Regions from separate parts of the Aminobacter sp. MDW-2 genome, predicted to be linked through region 4. Evidence: predicted binding sites of a transcription regulator. Region 4 holds the regulator's gene; each other region holds the start of a gene.
What was found. Region 4 encodes PhoB, which activates phosphate uptake and scavenging genes when phosphate is short. Its sites were predicted from a motif close to TGTCATNNANCTGTCAT; they were not measured.
Positions count from the first base shown of each region.

Region 1: H5P29_RS30300 (DUF4956 domain-containing protein) is a predicted target of PhoB. The motif match lies at 1,981-1,997, and genes of this name have one in related genera.
Region 2: phnC (phosphonate ABC transporter ATP-binding protein) is a predicted target of PhoB. The motif match lies at 2,634-2,650, and genes of this name have one in related genera.
Region 3: H5P29_RS18310 (bifunctional 2',3'-cyclic-nucleotide 2'-phosphodiesterase/3'-nucleotidase) is a predicted target of PhoB. The motif match lies at 1,933-1,949, and genes of this name have one in related genera.

Region 1 covers NZ_CP060198.1:348,909-352,619, reverse strand. The annotation lists gene H5P29_RS30310 (RNA polymerase sigma factor) at 1-413, opposite strand, end outside; gene H5P29_RS30305 (S8 family serine peptidase) at 590-1,951, shown strand; gene H5P29_RS30300 (DUF4956 domain-containing protein) at 2,181-2,765, shown strand; gene H5P29_RS30295 (polyphosphate polymerase domain-containing protein) at 2,743-3,555, shown strand; gene H5P29_RS30290 (esterase-like activity of phytase family protein) at 3,567-3,711, shown strand, end outside.
Region 2 covers NZ_CP060197.1:2,404,305-2,408,015, forward strand. The annotation lists gene phnE (phosphonate ABC transporter, permease protein PhnE) at 1-627, opposite strand, end outside; gene phnD (phosphonate ABC transporter substrate-binding protein) at 704-1,615, opposite strand; gene phnC (phosphonate ABC transporter ATP-binding protein) at 1,707-2,549, opposite strand; gene H5P29_RS11690 (helix-turn-helix domain-containing protein) at 2,771-3,067, opposite strand; gene H5P29_RS11695 (GFA family protein) at 3,337-3,711, shown strand, end outside.
Region 3 covers NZ_CP060197.1:3,697,481-3,701,191, forward strand. The annotation lists gene ald (alanine dehydrogenase) at 128-1,243, opposite strand; gene H5P29_RS18305 (Lrp/AsnC family transcriptional regulator) at 1,398-1,871, shown strand; gene H5P29_RS18310 (bifunctional 2',3'-cyclic-nucleotide 2'-phosphodiesterase/3'-nucleotidase) at 2,042-3,711, shown strand, end outside.
Region 4 covers NZ_CP060197.1:1,788,970-1,792,680, reverse strand. The annotation lists gene xylF (D-xylose ABC transporter substrate-binding protein) at 1-349, opposite strand, end outside; gene H5P29_RS08770 (ROK family protein) at 599-1,840, shown strand; gene phoB (phosphate regulon transcriptional regulator PhoB) at 1,968-2,657, opposite strand; gene phoU (phosphate signaling complex protein PhoU) at 2,756-3,460, opposite strand; gene pstB (phosphate ABC transporter ATP-binding protein PstB) at 3,499-3,711, opposite strand, start outside.

The DNA of each region.
Region 1 (3,711 bases), on a different replicon from region 4:
GCCGCCTCCTTGTAGGACAGGTCTTCGACGCAGACGAGCAGCAAGACCTCGCGCTGATCGTCAACAAGCTCGTCGATTGCCGCGGCCACGCTTTGCAGCGTCAGCCGGGCTTCGGCGTCATGCTCGCCGCTTACGCCGACGATGTCGTTGCGGTCGTCGATATCCTCGCGCGGGCCGGCCGTCTTGGTCCGGCGCACCTGGTCGATCCACAGGTTGCGCAGGATGCGGAACATCCATGCATCGAAGCGGGTGCCCGCTTCGAACCGGTCCTGGCTGGCGAGCGCTCGTTCGCATGCCGCCTGCACGAGGTCGTCGGCTAGATCACGCGACCGGCACAGCGAGATGGCGAACCGACGCAGATTGGGTAGGAAAGCGATCAGCCGATCGCTGACCGAAACATCGTCACCCTTCATGCAGTCCTATCCTGTCTCTCCCGCGGAAATCGGCGAGGTGATGGAATAAACCGGTCTCCCGTCCGTTGGGCTCAAAATGCACAAATGTAGTCAAAATGATATGGGATGACGAAAGGCTTATGTGGATCGCTAACAATTGCCATCAGCGCGCCATATCGCCGGGGAAAGGACAAACCATGAAGCTGAAGCGCCCGTCAGGTTCCCTTGCGCTTGTGTTCGCGGTGGCGCTGGGCGGCGCGACCTTTGGCGCGTCCGTGGTCACTCCCATGCGGGGAGAGGTTTTCGGCGGCGGGATTGCGCTGGCCGATGACGACGATGATGATGGCGGCGGAAGCCGCTCGGAGAGCAGGGATTCCAGCTCGCCGGGAACGGGGAAGGGGCGTAATCTCTCCGATCTCTTCGGCAAGCCTGAGCCACGACGCAAGGTGGTCCGTACAGCGCCCGCGCTTGTGCGCGAGGCGCCACGGGAGATCGTGGCAATCGGCCTCGATCAGGCCTCGATCACGCGCCTGACCGCCGCGGGCTACGGCATCAGCGACCGGGCCGATGTTCCGCTCGTTGGAGCCGAAATCGTCAAGCTCACTGTTCCCAACGGCACGACGCTCGAAGCGGCGCGTGCCGAGGTAGCGGCCACGGCACCCGATGCGGTCGTCGACTTCAACCATTTCTACCGCCCCGACCAGGACCGTGCCGAAGCTTGTGGCGCGGAACAATGCCTGGCGCGCCATGTCGTCGGCTGGCCGGAGGCATCTGACATGCCGGATCGCTGCACGGCATCGACGCGAATCGGCCTCATCGACACGGCGATCAATGAGGAACATCTCGCCTTTGCCGGCGGGCGGATCGAGACGATCCGACTGGCGGCTGGTGACCTGCCTGAGTCCGGGCGCCAGCACGGCACCGCGGTGGCAGCCCTTCTCGTAGGCTCGGCGGAAAGCCGAACGCCGGGCCTCGTGCCCGGCGGCGAACTCGTTGCGGTGGATGCTTTCCAGCGCAATGGCAATGACGACCGGTCCGCCGTCTACGATCTTGTGCGGGCGATCAACCTGCTGGCGGGCAAGGGGGTGCTCGTCATCAACATGAGCCTGACGGGTCCGGCTAACCTTCTGCTGGAACGAACGGTCGAAGCGGCGGCAATGCGCGACATCGTGCTGGTCGCAGCCGCCGGCAATGGCGGCCCGCGCGCCGCCCCGCTCTACCCCGGCGCCTACGAGCCTGTGATTGCCGTAACGGCGATCGACCGGCGCAAGAATCCCTACCGGCGGGCCGGAGCCGGCGATCATATCGACATCGCAGCACCCGGCGTTCAGGTCTGGACGGCGGCCTCGGTCAAGGGCGCCTCATCAAAGACCGGCACGTCCTTTGCCGCACCTTTTGTCACGGCGGCAGTGGCGATGGTCAAGGCCGCCAATCCTGAGCTCAAGGCCGGCGAGGTCGAGACGCTTTTGCGCCAGGGTGCCGAGGATCTCGGCAAGCCCGGCAAGGATCCGGTGTTTGGCTGGGGCCTGCTCAATGCGCGAACGATCTGTCGGAGCTGAGCCGCAGGCGACGCGCGAGAGGCGTCTCGTATCATACTGTTTTCATGCCGATTTGCAGGTTCCGCGCCGAGATTGAAAATAGTTTGCCGGCGATGGAATAGGTTCTCGCAACGCCCGTTCTTCCTGACGTAGCCGCTCGGCGGCGCAATTCAGGAGAACCGCAAATGCCAATCCCTTGCTCGCCTTGTCAGGCACTACGAAGGCCTTCTTCCACGACGGGGAGAGGGCAATGATCGCGCAGTTGCTACAGACGCCCTTCGCGGCCGAACTCGCTCGCTTCTGCATCAACCTGACCGGCATGTCGGCACTGCTGTTCGGCATGTATTACCGTCGCTATCGCGACAAGGAACTGGTCACCGCCGCGGCGCTATTCAACATCTTCGTCTTTGCCGTGCTGACCGTGCTGTCGACCGTGCAGTTTGGGGTTGCCGCCGGCTTCGGACTGTTCGCCATCCTGGCGCTGTTCACGCTCCGATCGGAGCCACTGTCGAAGACCGAAATGACCTACTTCTTCGGCAGCGTGGCGATTGCCGTCATCTGCTCGGTCCAGGGCACGACCTTGCCCTTCGTGGCGGTGACGGTTGCCTTGGTGCTCGTCGGTGCCTTCGTCGTCGATCATCCCCGCATGCTGCAGTCGGTCAGCGGTACCAAGGTGTCGCTCGACAAGATCAATGTCGCGCTGCTGTCGGACCCCGCTGCCATGCGCTGCGAGCTGTCCCAGCGGCTGGGCGTCGACGTGCTGTCCTACCAGGTGCTGCAGCTCGACTACATCACGGAAATGGCGAAGCTCAATGTCCATTATCGCAAGCACTGACGTGCTGATCGCAGGCGGCTTCGCGCCGATCAGCCTGAAGGCTCTGAACGGCAAGGCCGCCATGCTGGAGCGGCTGGACAACAAATATGTTGTCGACGGCACCGTGCTGATGCAGGCCGCCGGCACTTTCACCGAGGTCTTCGACATGTTGGAGATCGAAGGCCGGCGCGCCTTCACTTACGAGACCTGCTACTTCGACGACGCCGGGCGCCGCAGCTATTTCGACCACCACCAGGGCCGGCGGCAGCGGGCCAAGGTGCGCATCCGGCGCTATGTCGAGGCGGGGCTATGCTTTCTGGAAGTGAAGCTCAAGGACAAGCGCGGCATGACCGTCAAGAAGCGCCTCGACCTCGACGTCGAGAGCTTCGGCAAACTCGACGACGAGGCAGTGACCTTCATCGACAAGGTCTACCACGCGCAATACGGCCAGACCTTCCCACATCAACTGTCCCGTGTCCTCGACATGCGCTACCGCCGCATGACGCTGGTGGCCCGGCAGGGCGGCGAACGCATGACCATCGACACCGGTCTCGAGTTCTTTGCCGGCGGCGCGCGTCGTGCCGTCGACCCCAACCTGTTCATCCTCGAAACCAAGTCGGCAAATGGCAATGGCGTTGCCGACGGCATCCTCAGGGCGCTGCACCAGCACCCGACCAAGCGCTGCTCGAAATATTGCGTCGCCACCGCGCTGCTGAACCCCGGCACCAAGCACAACCGCTTCCTGCCGGCGCTGCGCAAGCTTGGCAGCGTGACCGATCGTCCAGCCCTGCACCAGCCAAACATCCAATAGGAGTGAGAGACATGATCAAGCACTTTACCGCCGCGCTGCTCGGCGCTTCAGCCCTCGTGCTCGCGGCCCCCGTCATGGCAGGTTCGTCCGAACTTGCAGTGCTGGACAGCAGGCCTGCTCCGGCAACCGCGCCGGACGGCCAATCGATCAACGAAC
Region 2 (3,711 bases), 620 kb from region 4:
CATGTCGGCATTCTCGACCACCTCGAAGAACATCTTTCCGAGCGCGCCTATAGTGTGCAGCGACACCGCGATGATCGCCGGTATCGCGCCCATCGACAGGATGGCGAGGAAGAAGCCGGCGATGACGATCTCGGGGAAGGCGCGCAGGATTTCGAGGAAGCGGCGGACGAAAAAGCGCAGCCAGCGCTGGGTGACGAGGTTGGAAGCCGCCAGGAAGCAGAGCAGGAAGCCGACGGCGAAACCGATCAGCGTCGAGACCAGCGCGATGTTGATCGTCTCCAGCATCTTGTAGACGTATTCGGGCATGTAGACCGAGCCGAACAGATACATCCGGCCTTCGGGGTAATCGAATTTCAGGCTGCCGTCGGCATAGGGCGAAGGCAGGTCGAACATGGCGCGCCAGACCTCGAGGCCGTCGCGCGGGATCAGCTGGTCTACGAAATCGAAGAAATGCGGCAGCCGGTCGAAGAACTTGCCGGCGTTGCTGTCATTGGCGAACCAGAGCGATCCGGACAGCGCGATGAAGAGGAAGAACAGGCCACCCGCCGAATAGAGGCGGCGGCGATTGGCGAGTTCGCGCCAGTGCTGCTCGACCGCGAGGCCGGCTTCCGAGAGGGGCATTGTCATTGGGGTTCCGTCCGATCCCGGATAAAAAGGGACGCGCCGCGATTGCTGCGCGGCGCGTCCGAGTTGCCTTCGGGGCTTAGCTGCCGATCTGCGCCTTACGGGCGTCGATCACAGGCTGGTAGAATTCCGGGGTGACTTCGGTGAAGCCCTTGAAGTCGCCGCCCTGGATGGCCGCGAAGCAGGCCGGATCTGTCTCCGGCAGCTTGACCATGTAGTCCTTGAACTTGCTCTTGATGTCTGCATCGAGCGACGTGCGCACGACGATCGGGCCGTTCGGGATAAGCGGCGACTTCCAGACTTCGACCAGGTCGTCCATGTCGAGGATGCCCTTGTCGACCATCTTCTTCAGGTTGCCCGAGGTGTAGCCATCCTTGAACTCGCCGACGCCCGAACCAAAGGTCGTGCCGGCGTCGAAGGTGCCCTTGAGCACTTCGAGGACGAGGTTCTCATGGCCGCCGCCGAAGCCGGTCTCGGCGACGAAGTCCTTGACGGCGACGCCGCCGAGGTCCTTCGGCAACGAGGTGACCGGGATCAGGTAGCCCGAGGTCGAGTCAGGATCGGCGAAGCCGAGCTTCTTGCCCTTGAGGTCTTCGAGCTTGGTGATGCCCGAGTCCTTCTTGGCGACCATGATCGAGTAGTAGCCGGTGGCGCCGTCGGTCTGGACGGTGGTCAGGATCGGCTCGACCGCGTCCTTGTTCTGCAGGTAGATCTTGGCGTAACCCGAAGCGCCGAGTTCGGCGTAGTCGAGCGTGCCGCCGAGCAGTCCCTGGATGGTGCCGTCATAGTCGGCGGCCGGGAACAGCGACACCTTCTCGACGCCGATGGCCTTGGGCAGCTGGTCGACGAGGCACTGGAAGTTGCGCAGGCGATCGGCTTCGTTTTCGCCGCCGATCAGGCCGATGCGGAATTCCTTGAGGTCGGCTGCATTGGCCGAACCGATCGCCAGCACGGCGAGCGAAGCGGCACCCAGAAGTGCTTTCTTGAACATCACAGTTCTCCAGTTTGGCCCAGCACCTTGCCGGGTCATTGCAGTTGATGATTACCGGCCCTTGACGTGGGCGAGACGAACGCGAGCAGCCTCAGGCCGGGGCGTAGGCCGGTTCGAGAGGTGCGGCGGATACGGGAACCCTGACCTTGACCGGGCGGATGCTGGTCGAGGTGATGGCTTCGGAAATTTCAGTGCCGTCGGCGTCGGCACCGTAGACGAGGCGCACGGCCTCGATGGTGAGGTCTTCGGGCGCGCCGTCGAACACGACAGCGCCGCCCTGCATGCCGATGATGCGGTTGCAGTAGGTGCGTGCGGTGTCGAGCGTGTGCAGATTGGTGATGACGGTGATGCCGTCGCGCAGGTTGATGTCGCGCAACGCGTCCATCACCACCTTGGCGTTGAGCGGGTCCAGCGAGGCGATCGGCTCGTCGGCGAGGATCAGCTTGGGCTCCTGCATCAGGGCACGTGCAATGGCGACGCGCTGCTGCTGGCCACCGGACAGGGTTCCAGCCGGCTGGAGGGCGGTGCGGGCGATGTCGAGGCGCTCAAGCGCGGCGATCGCCCGGATGCGCTCTTCACGCGTAAAGATCGAGAGCAGGTTGAGCGCGGTGGAGCGGTGGTTGAGGCGGCCGAGCAGGACGTTGGTCAGCACGTCGAGACGCGGGACCAGGTTGAACTGCTGGAAGATCATGGCGCAGTCGCGCTGCCATCGGCGCAGCTGCGTGCCGCGCAGCGACGACACTTCGGTGCCCTCGAAGACGATCGAGCCCTGGCTCGTGTCGATCAGGCGGTTGATGGTCTTGAGCAGGGTCGACTTGCCGGCGCCGGAGCGGCCGATGATGCCGACCATCTGGCCCGGCTGGATTTTGAGGTTGACGCCGTTGACGGCGACATTCTTGCCGAAGCGGCGCGTCACGTTGCGGATTTCGAGCATCTTGGCTTCCCTGTCCCGTCGGGCCTTTTCGCCCTTGTCTGCGATGGGCCTAGACCCGGGACGTGAAGCTGCAATGTCGGGACCATGTCAGTTTTGTTACGATGCACAGGCCGACGCGCGAAAAACACGGCTTTTGAGGGCAAATATCGCTGTTTTTTGGAATCCCGTTTCTGAAATCGGCTTTCGCGAACCGCGATGGCCCGCTGTGATCTCTGTCTGTGTCAGGCCGCCTGTTGGCGGTCTTTCCAGTTCTCGTGCTGCTTGCCCCATGCCGACATTGCTGTCACGGCATCGTTCAGGCTCAAGCCCAGCGGCGTGATCGAATATTCGACGCGCGGCGGCACCTCTTCATAGGCATGCCGGCTGATCAGCCCGTCGGTCTCCATCTGCCGCAATTGTTGCGTCAGCACCTTCTCGCTGATGCCCGGCAGCAAGCGGCGCAGTTCGGCAAAGCGATAGGGCCGCAGGTGCAGTTGCCACAGCAGCGCGGTTTTCCACTTGCCGCCGATGGCCTGCATGGCTGCGGCAAAACCGCAGCTGTCCGGTTCCTTGTGCCTCATCTTCCAGCTCCTGTCATGATATCAACGGCTTACTTCAAAGTGCGTACTTCTCAATGCAGTGACGGTACATATGTTTGGTCCGAGCGCGCGCCAAACATGAACCAGCCCCTCGTCGCAAGGGGCCTTCGCATTTCGGAGAAAAATCGTGAATATAGATGTCTGCGTGCTCGGCACGGGCCGTATGGGCTCGTCCATTGTCCGAACTTTGTTCGACCAGGGCTACCAGCATGCATGACGGGGAGACGAAACGCACCGCCACCTGTTCGTGTCGCAGCGCGAAACTCATCCTCGCCGGGGAGCCGAGACGAGTCTATGCCTGCAGTTGCACCGAGTGCCAGAGATGCACCGGGACGGCATTCTCCTACCGCGCCATCTATGCGGATTCCGCCGTCGTCAGCCAGGAAGGCGAGACCAGGTCGTGGCGGCGAGCCGGCGCGTCGGGACAATGGCTGGAGCAGACATTCTGCACCACCTGTGGATCGGTCGTCTTCATGCGGGCGGAAGCGTTGACGGCGGCGCTGTCGGTCTCGGTTGGCTGCCTGGAGGATCAGGGGTTCCCGGCGCCGGTCGTGCTCCACTGGCCCAACAGCAAGCACGATTGG
Region 3 (3,711 bases), 1.9 Mb from region 4:
AATCCGTGCCGAAGCGCAAACTATTTTTGGTAGTATCTTGCCGAAGCCGAGCCGGCGAGGGATCGACAGACAAGAAAATGCCCGCCGCATCGCTGCGGCGGGCGCTTGATCGCAACTCCAAAGAGAATCAGGCGGCCAGTGCCGACTTTGCTTCCGTCATCTCATAGCCGAGCGCTTCGGCGACCGCGCGATTGGTGATCCGACCGCGGTGGACATTGAGGCCGTTGCGCAAATGCGGCTCGTCGGCGAGCGCTTTCAGGCCGCGGTCGGCGAGCGCTAGGCCGTAATGCAGCGTTGCGTTGTTGAGCGCATGCGCCGAGGTGACCGGCACAGCACCCGGCATGTTGGCGACGCAATAGTGGATGATGCCATCGACTTCGTAGGTCGGGTCGGCATGGGTGGTGGCGTGCGAAGTCTCGAAGCAGCCGCCCTGGTCGATGGCGACATCAACGAGCACCGCACCCTTCTTCATGCCCGACAGCATTTCACGGCTGACCAGCTTGGGCGCGGCAGCGCCGGGGATAAGCACAGCGCCGATGATGAGATCTGCCGAGAAACACTCTTCCTCGAGCGCCTCGACTGTCGAGTAGCGCGTGTGTACACGGCCGGCGAACAGGTCGTCGAGCTGCCGAAGGCGCGGGATCGAGCGGTCGATGATGCTGACGTCGGCGCCGAGCCCGGCGGCCATGCGCGCCGCATGCAGGCCGACGACGCCGCCGCCGATGACTGCGACCTTGCCAGGCAGCACACCCGGCACACCGCCGAGCAAAACGCCACGGCCGCCATGGGCCTTCTGTAGCGCGGTGGCCCCCGCCTGGATCGCCAGGCGACCGGCAACTTCGGACATCGGCGCCAGCAGCGGCAGGCCGCCGCGATCGTCGGTCACCGTCTCATAGGCGACGGCAGTCACGCCCGAGGCGACGAGCCCCTTTGTCTGTTCGGGATCGGGCGCAAGATGCAGGTAGGTATAGAGAATCTGGCCGTCTCGCAGTTGCGCCCATTCCTTGGGCTGCGGCTCCTTGACTTTCACGATCATGTCGGAGCGGGTGAACACCTCCTCGGCGGTCTTGGCGATCTGGGCGCCGGCCGCGCGGTACGCATTGTCGTCGGCGCCGATGCCTGAGCCGGCGCCGGTCTCGACCAGAACCTCGTGGCCGTGGGCGACATATTCGCGAACCGAACCGGGCGTCAGCCCGACACGGTACTCATGATTCTTGATTTCCTTGGGACAACCTACGCGCATCTTCCTGCTCCTCCGCAGCCATTTTGGCCTTCTCTCCCGATGACGAAGTCAATCACGAATCGTTTCGAATATGTTTGCGAAAACGGTTGCGCTACCATGGGGCGTTCGGTAATTTTTGCGCATATCCTCTGTATTATCGAAGGAAATTCGAAGAATGCCGTTGGACAGGATCGATATCGCCATTCTGGACGCGCTGCAGAAGGATGGGCGGATGCCCAATGCGGCATTGGCCGAAAAGATCGGGCTGTCGCAATCGGCCTGCTCGCGCCGGCTCGACAACCTGGAGAAATCGGGCATCATCAGCGGCTACCACGCCCGGCTTTCGAATGTCGCGCTGGGTCACCAGATGACCGTCATCGTGCATATCTCGCTGTCGGGCCAGTTCGAGAAGACGCTTTCGGACTTCGAGGTCGCGGTGAAGCGCTGCCCCAACGTCCTGTCCTGCCATCTCATGTCGGGCGAATACGACTACATCCTGCGCATTGCCGCCCGTGATCTGCCCGACTACGAGCGCATCCACAAGGAATGGCTGTCGGCGATGCCGCACGTCACCAAGATCAATTCATCCTTCGCCCTGCGCGAGATCGTCGATCGCACCGTTATGGGAATAAGGCCGGATCTGCTCTGAGCAGAAACAAACCAGGCCGAAATGGGCGGCATCGCGCTGGACCAATCCATTCCCCGAGTAATGTCGCGAGGGTGTCATACGAGTCGGCTGGACTCGCGTGAATTTTGGCGCGACATTTGATCTTTGGGACGCCGGCTAAATACTGTCAGTTCATTTCCTGGAGAATGAAAATGTCCAACGTGAATCAACCTGTATCTCGTCGTTCTTTCCTGGCGGGATCGGCTGCAGCGGGTGCACTTGTGATGCTCCATCCCTTTTCGGCACGCGCCCAGGCAAATCAGGCGCATCTCCGCATCATGGAAACCACCGATCTGCATGTCCACGTGTTTCCCTATGACTACTATGCCGACAAGCCGAACGACACGATGGGCGTTGCCCGCACCGCTTCGATCATCGACGCCATCCGCGCTGAAGCCGCCAACTCGATCCTGGTCGACAATGGCGATTTCCTGCAGGGCAACCCGATGGGCGACTACATGGCTTATCAGCGCGGCATGAAGGATGGCGACGTCCATCCGATCATCAAGGCGATGAACACGCTGGGCTATGATTGCTCGACGCTGGGCAACCACGAGTTCAACTACGGCCTCGACTACATGTTCAAGGTGCTCGCCGGCGCGAACTTCCCCGTCGTCTGCTCCAACCTGACAAAGGGCGCGCTCGCCGCAGACGCGACCAAGGACGAGTTGTTCCTCAAGCCCTATGTGATCCTCGACAAAAAGGTGAAGGATGGCTCGGGTGCGGAGCATCCGATCCGCATCGGCCTGATCGGCTTCGTGCCGCCCCAGGTGATGACCTGGGATTCGCGCCATTTGCACGGCAAGGCGATGACCCGCGATATCGTCAAGGCAGCCCAGGCCTGGGTGCCCGAGATCCGCGAGCAGGGCGCCGACATCGTCATCGCGCTCTCGCACTCCGGCATGGGCACGCCGCAGGCAGCCGAAAATCTCGAAAACGCCTCCATCCTGCTGGCCGGCGTCGATGGCATAGATGCGATCGTCACCGGCCACAGCCATCTCGATTTCCCCGGACCAAAATTCGACAAGGTCGAGGGGCTCGATAACGCCAAGGGCACGATCAACGGCAAGCCGGGCGTGATGGGCGGCTTCTGGGGCTCGCATCTTGGCCTGATCGACCTTTTGCTGGAACGCGACAGCAACAGCTGGAAGGTGGTCAGCTCGACCAGCGAGGCGCGTCCGATCTCCAAGCGTGTCGACAAGAAGGTGGTGCCGACGGTCGAGAGCAAGGCCGCGGTCGAGGCTGCCGCGAAGGAGGAGCATGAGGCGACACTCGCCTATGTGCGCACGCCCGTGGGCAAGACGTCGGCGCCGCTCTATTCCTATTTCGCCCTGGTTGCCGACGATCCTTCGGTCCAGATCGTGAGCCAGGCGCAGATCTGGTACATCAAGGACATGCTCAAGGACACCGAGCACAAGGACCTGCCGGTGCTCTCGGCCGCGGCACCCTTCAAGTCGGGCGGACGTGGCGGGCCGGAGTATTACACCGATGTCCCGGCCGGCGCCGTCGCGATCAAGAACGTCGCCGACCTCTACCTCTATCCCAACACGGTGCAGGCGGTTGCGGTGACCGGCGCCCAGGTCAAGGAGTGGCTGGAAATGTCGGCCGGCATCTTCAACAGGATCGAGCCTGGCAAGGCCGACCAGGTGCTGATCAATCCAGACTTCCCGTCCTACAATTTCGACGTCATTGACGGCGTGACCTACAGAATCGACCTGGCGCAGCCGCCGAAATACGATCCGAAGGGTGTGGTCCTGGATGCGAACTCCAATCGCATCGTCGATCTGATGTTCGAGGGCAAGCCGATCGATCCCGCAGCGAA
Region 4 (3,711 bases):
TCAGGCGGTCGTAGCCGACAACAGGAATGCCTTCGGCGACGGCCTTGTCGACAGCCGGTCCGATGGCCGAGGCGTCCTGAGCCAGGATGATCAGGGCGTTGGCGCCCTGGGAGATCAGGCTTTCGACGTCGGTCAGCTGCTTGGCCGGCGACGACTGCGCGTCAGCCGAGATGTACTTGTCGCCGGCGGCCTCGATGGCTGCCTTCATGGCGGCTTCGTCGGTCTTCCAGCGCTCTTCCTGGAAGTTCGACCAGGAGACGCCGATGACCTTGTCCTTTGCCGAAGCCACTGCCGTAAGCGACAGAGTCATGGCAACGCCCGCCAGGATGGCGGTGGTAAACTTTTTCATTATTTCCTCCCTGCGCCCAATGGGCGCGCCTACTTCGCGATAGCCCTTGGAGAAGCTCTTTTTTTCGAGCCTCGAAAAAATACTGACTCAATGCCTGGCCACTGTCAACATGGTTTCGCGAGCGCTCCTTATTTTTTTCGGAGCCCGAAATAAATGGAGACATTTGGCGCTGGCTCTGTCACAATCACTTGGCGCGTAAGGGACTGCCGCTTAAGAAGGGCAGCGCTTCGCCGGGAGGAAGACGAGCACATGTCGGTCGGCATACGTCACGACGATCTGAGACGGCGCAACCGCGCCATGGTTATATCCGCGGTTCGCCGAGCCAGCCAGCCATCGCGCACCGAAATCGCCGCCACCACCGGCCTCAGCCATTCGACGATCTCGACGATTTCCTCTGATCTCATATCAGAAGGCATCCTTGCCGAGGCCAAGTTCAGCGAACCCGTCTCCATGAAACGGGGGCGGCCGCAGGTCGGGTTGATGCTCGATGCCGACGCTGCGTCTGTCGTTGCGGTCGTGCTCTCGCTCAACAGCCTGTCCGCCGCCGTCATCGACTATGCCGGCAACACCGTGACCGAAGAGACCCGGCGGCTTGTCACGCAGCAGATGCCTGCGGAGGCGCTGGTCGACGAATGCGTCGGAATGGTCCGGCGCCTGATCGACGGCGCCGGCGTTTCGGGCGGCGCCGTCCTACGCATCGCCATCGCCGTCCAGGGCATCACCGACGCCGCCTCGCGCAAGCTGTTGTGGTCGCCGATCACCCGCTACGACGACATCCCCTTCGCCGACCGGCTGGAGCAGGAGTTCGGCGTGCCTGTGTCGGTCGAGAACGACTGCAACATGATCGCCGAGGCCCTGCGCTGGCGCGATCCGGTGCGTTATCGCGACGACTTCATCGCCATCCTGCTCTCGCACGGCATCGGCATGGGCCTCGTCATCAAGGGCGAGCTGTTCACCGGCACGCAGTCGTCGGGTGCCGAGTTCGGCCACATGATCCATCGCCCGGACGGCGCGCTTTGTCGCTGCGGCCGCCGCGGCTGCATCGAGGCCTATGCCGGCAACTACGCCATCTGGCGCAACGCAAGGGTTGGCGACGAGAATGCCGAGCCGCTGGCCGACCTGTCCGACGACGACATCAGGGCCGTGGCCGATGCGGCACGTGACCATGATGGCCCCGAACGCGAGGCCTTCCGCAAGGCCGGCGAAGCCATCGGCTTTGGTCTCGGCTCGATGTTTGCGCTGTTCGACCCCGCCCCCCTCGCCTTCGTCGGCGTCGGCGCAACCGCCTTCGACATCATGGAGCCACATGTGCGCGCGGCCATCGCCAAGACGGCGGGCGGGCTGCACTCGAAGGCGATCTCCTTCGACACCGAACCCAACGAGGTTCCACTCAAACGCGAGGGCGCGATGATGCGCGCGCTGCTTGCCGTTGATCAGGAGGTCTTTGCCGCAGGCACGGCTCCACGCCGTGCCGATGCCGACGTCGCCTAAAGCAATTCCAGGAAAAGTGTGCAGCGGTTTTCCGTCCGGAATTGCTCAAAAAGAAAGACATAGAGAGATTCCGCGATTCGAAGAAAAGCGGAAACTCTCTAGCTGAGCGGAAAGAGCCCGAAGCGGCTCAGTCCTCACGGATGGCGTAGCCGGCACCGCGGATGGTCCGGATCACGTCAGGCATGCGGCCGTTGTTGACCGCCTTGCGCAGGCGCCCGACATGCACGTCAACGGTGCGCTCGTCGATATAGATCGTCTCGCCCCAGACATTGTCGAGCAGTTGGCTGCGCGAGAACACGCGGCCCGGGTGCCGCATCATGAATTCGAGCAAGCGGAATTCGGTCGGCCCGAGCTTGATCTCGCTCTTCTTGCGGTAGACGCGGTGCGACTCGCGGTCGAGCATGATGTCGCCGACCTTGAGCACCGAGGACAGCACCTCGGGTTTGGCCCGGCGCAGCAGCGCCTTGACGCGCGCCATGAATTCCGGCGTCGAGAACGGCTTGACCAGATAGTCGTCGGCACCGGTCGAAAGGCCACGCACCCTGTCGCTTTCCTCGCCCCGCGCCGTCAGCATGATGATCGGCAGGCGTTCGGTATCGGGACGCATCCTGAGCCGGCGGCACAGTTCGATACCCGACAGCGCCGGCACCATCCAGTCGAGCACCAGCAGGTCGGGCACGTTTTCCTGGAGCCGGATCTCGGCCTCGTCGCCACGCGTGACGACCTCGACCTGATAGCCTTCGGATTCGAGATTGTAGCGAAGCAGCACGCCCAGCGGCTCTTCGTCTTCGACGACCATGACCTTGGGAGCGATCATTGGCTATACCTTGTCCTTGCGCATGGCCGCTTCTGGACCATGCGCTGATTTAACCTATGCAGCGCCCCCGCGCCAAACGCATGCGGTTGCGGAAATGCTCAGGCCGGAACCGTCGTCGTGGTCTCGTCGACCTTGGGCCGGTTCAGCGGCAGCTGCGTACCCGTCACGACGAAATAGGCGTTCTCGGCGATGTTGGTGACATGGTCGCCGATGCGCTCGAGGTTCTTGGCGCAGAACAGCAGATGCGTGCAGGCCGTGATGTTGCGCGGATCTTCCATCATGTAGGTCAGGAGTTCGCGGAACACGGCGGTGTACTGGATGTCGATCTTCTGGTCGTCGGCGCGCAGATCCTTCAGGCCCTCGGCCTGACGCGCGACATAGAGATCGACGACGCCGCGAACCTGGCCGAGCACCAGCTGCGCCATCGCATCGATCGAATGCGAGAGATTGCGCGGGGTCGGCGACTGGCCGACGGCGCCGACGCGCTTGGCAATGTTCTTGGCGAGGTCGCCGATGCGCTCGAGGTCACCCGCCATGCGGATGGCACCGACCACGGCGCGCAGATCCTGCGCCATCGGCTGGCGCTTGGCGATCAGCGTGATCGCCGAATTGTCGAGATCGCGCTGCTTGGCGTCCATGATCGTATCGTCGGCAACGACGTTTTGCGCCAGTGCCTGGTCGGACGTGAGAAGCGCGCGGATGGCGCCGGCCACCATTGCGCCAGAAAGATCGCCCATGTCGCGGATGAGCTGGTCGACGTGCTGAAGTTCTTCGTCGAAGGACCGGACTGTATGTTCGCCCATGATTTCTTCCTCGTATCGTGTGCCGCGACGAAACCCACTCAGCCGAAGCGGCCGGTGATGTAGTCCTGCGTCCGCTTGTCGTCGGGGTTGGTGAACATCTTGTCGGTCGGGCCTTCCTCGACGAGATAGCCGAGGTGGAACATCGCCGTGCGCTGCGACACGCGCGCCGCCTGCTGCATCGAGTGCGTAACGATGACGATCGTGTAGTTCTCGCGCAGTTCGTCGATCAGCTCCTCGACCTTGGCGGTGGC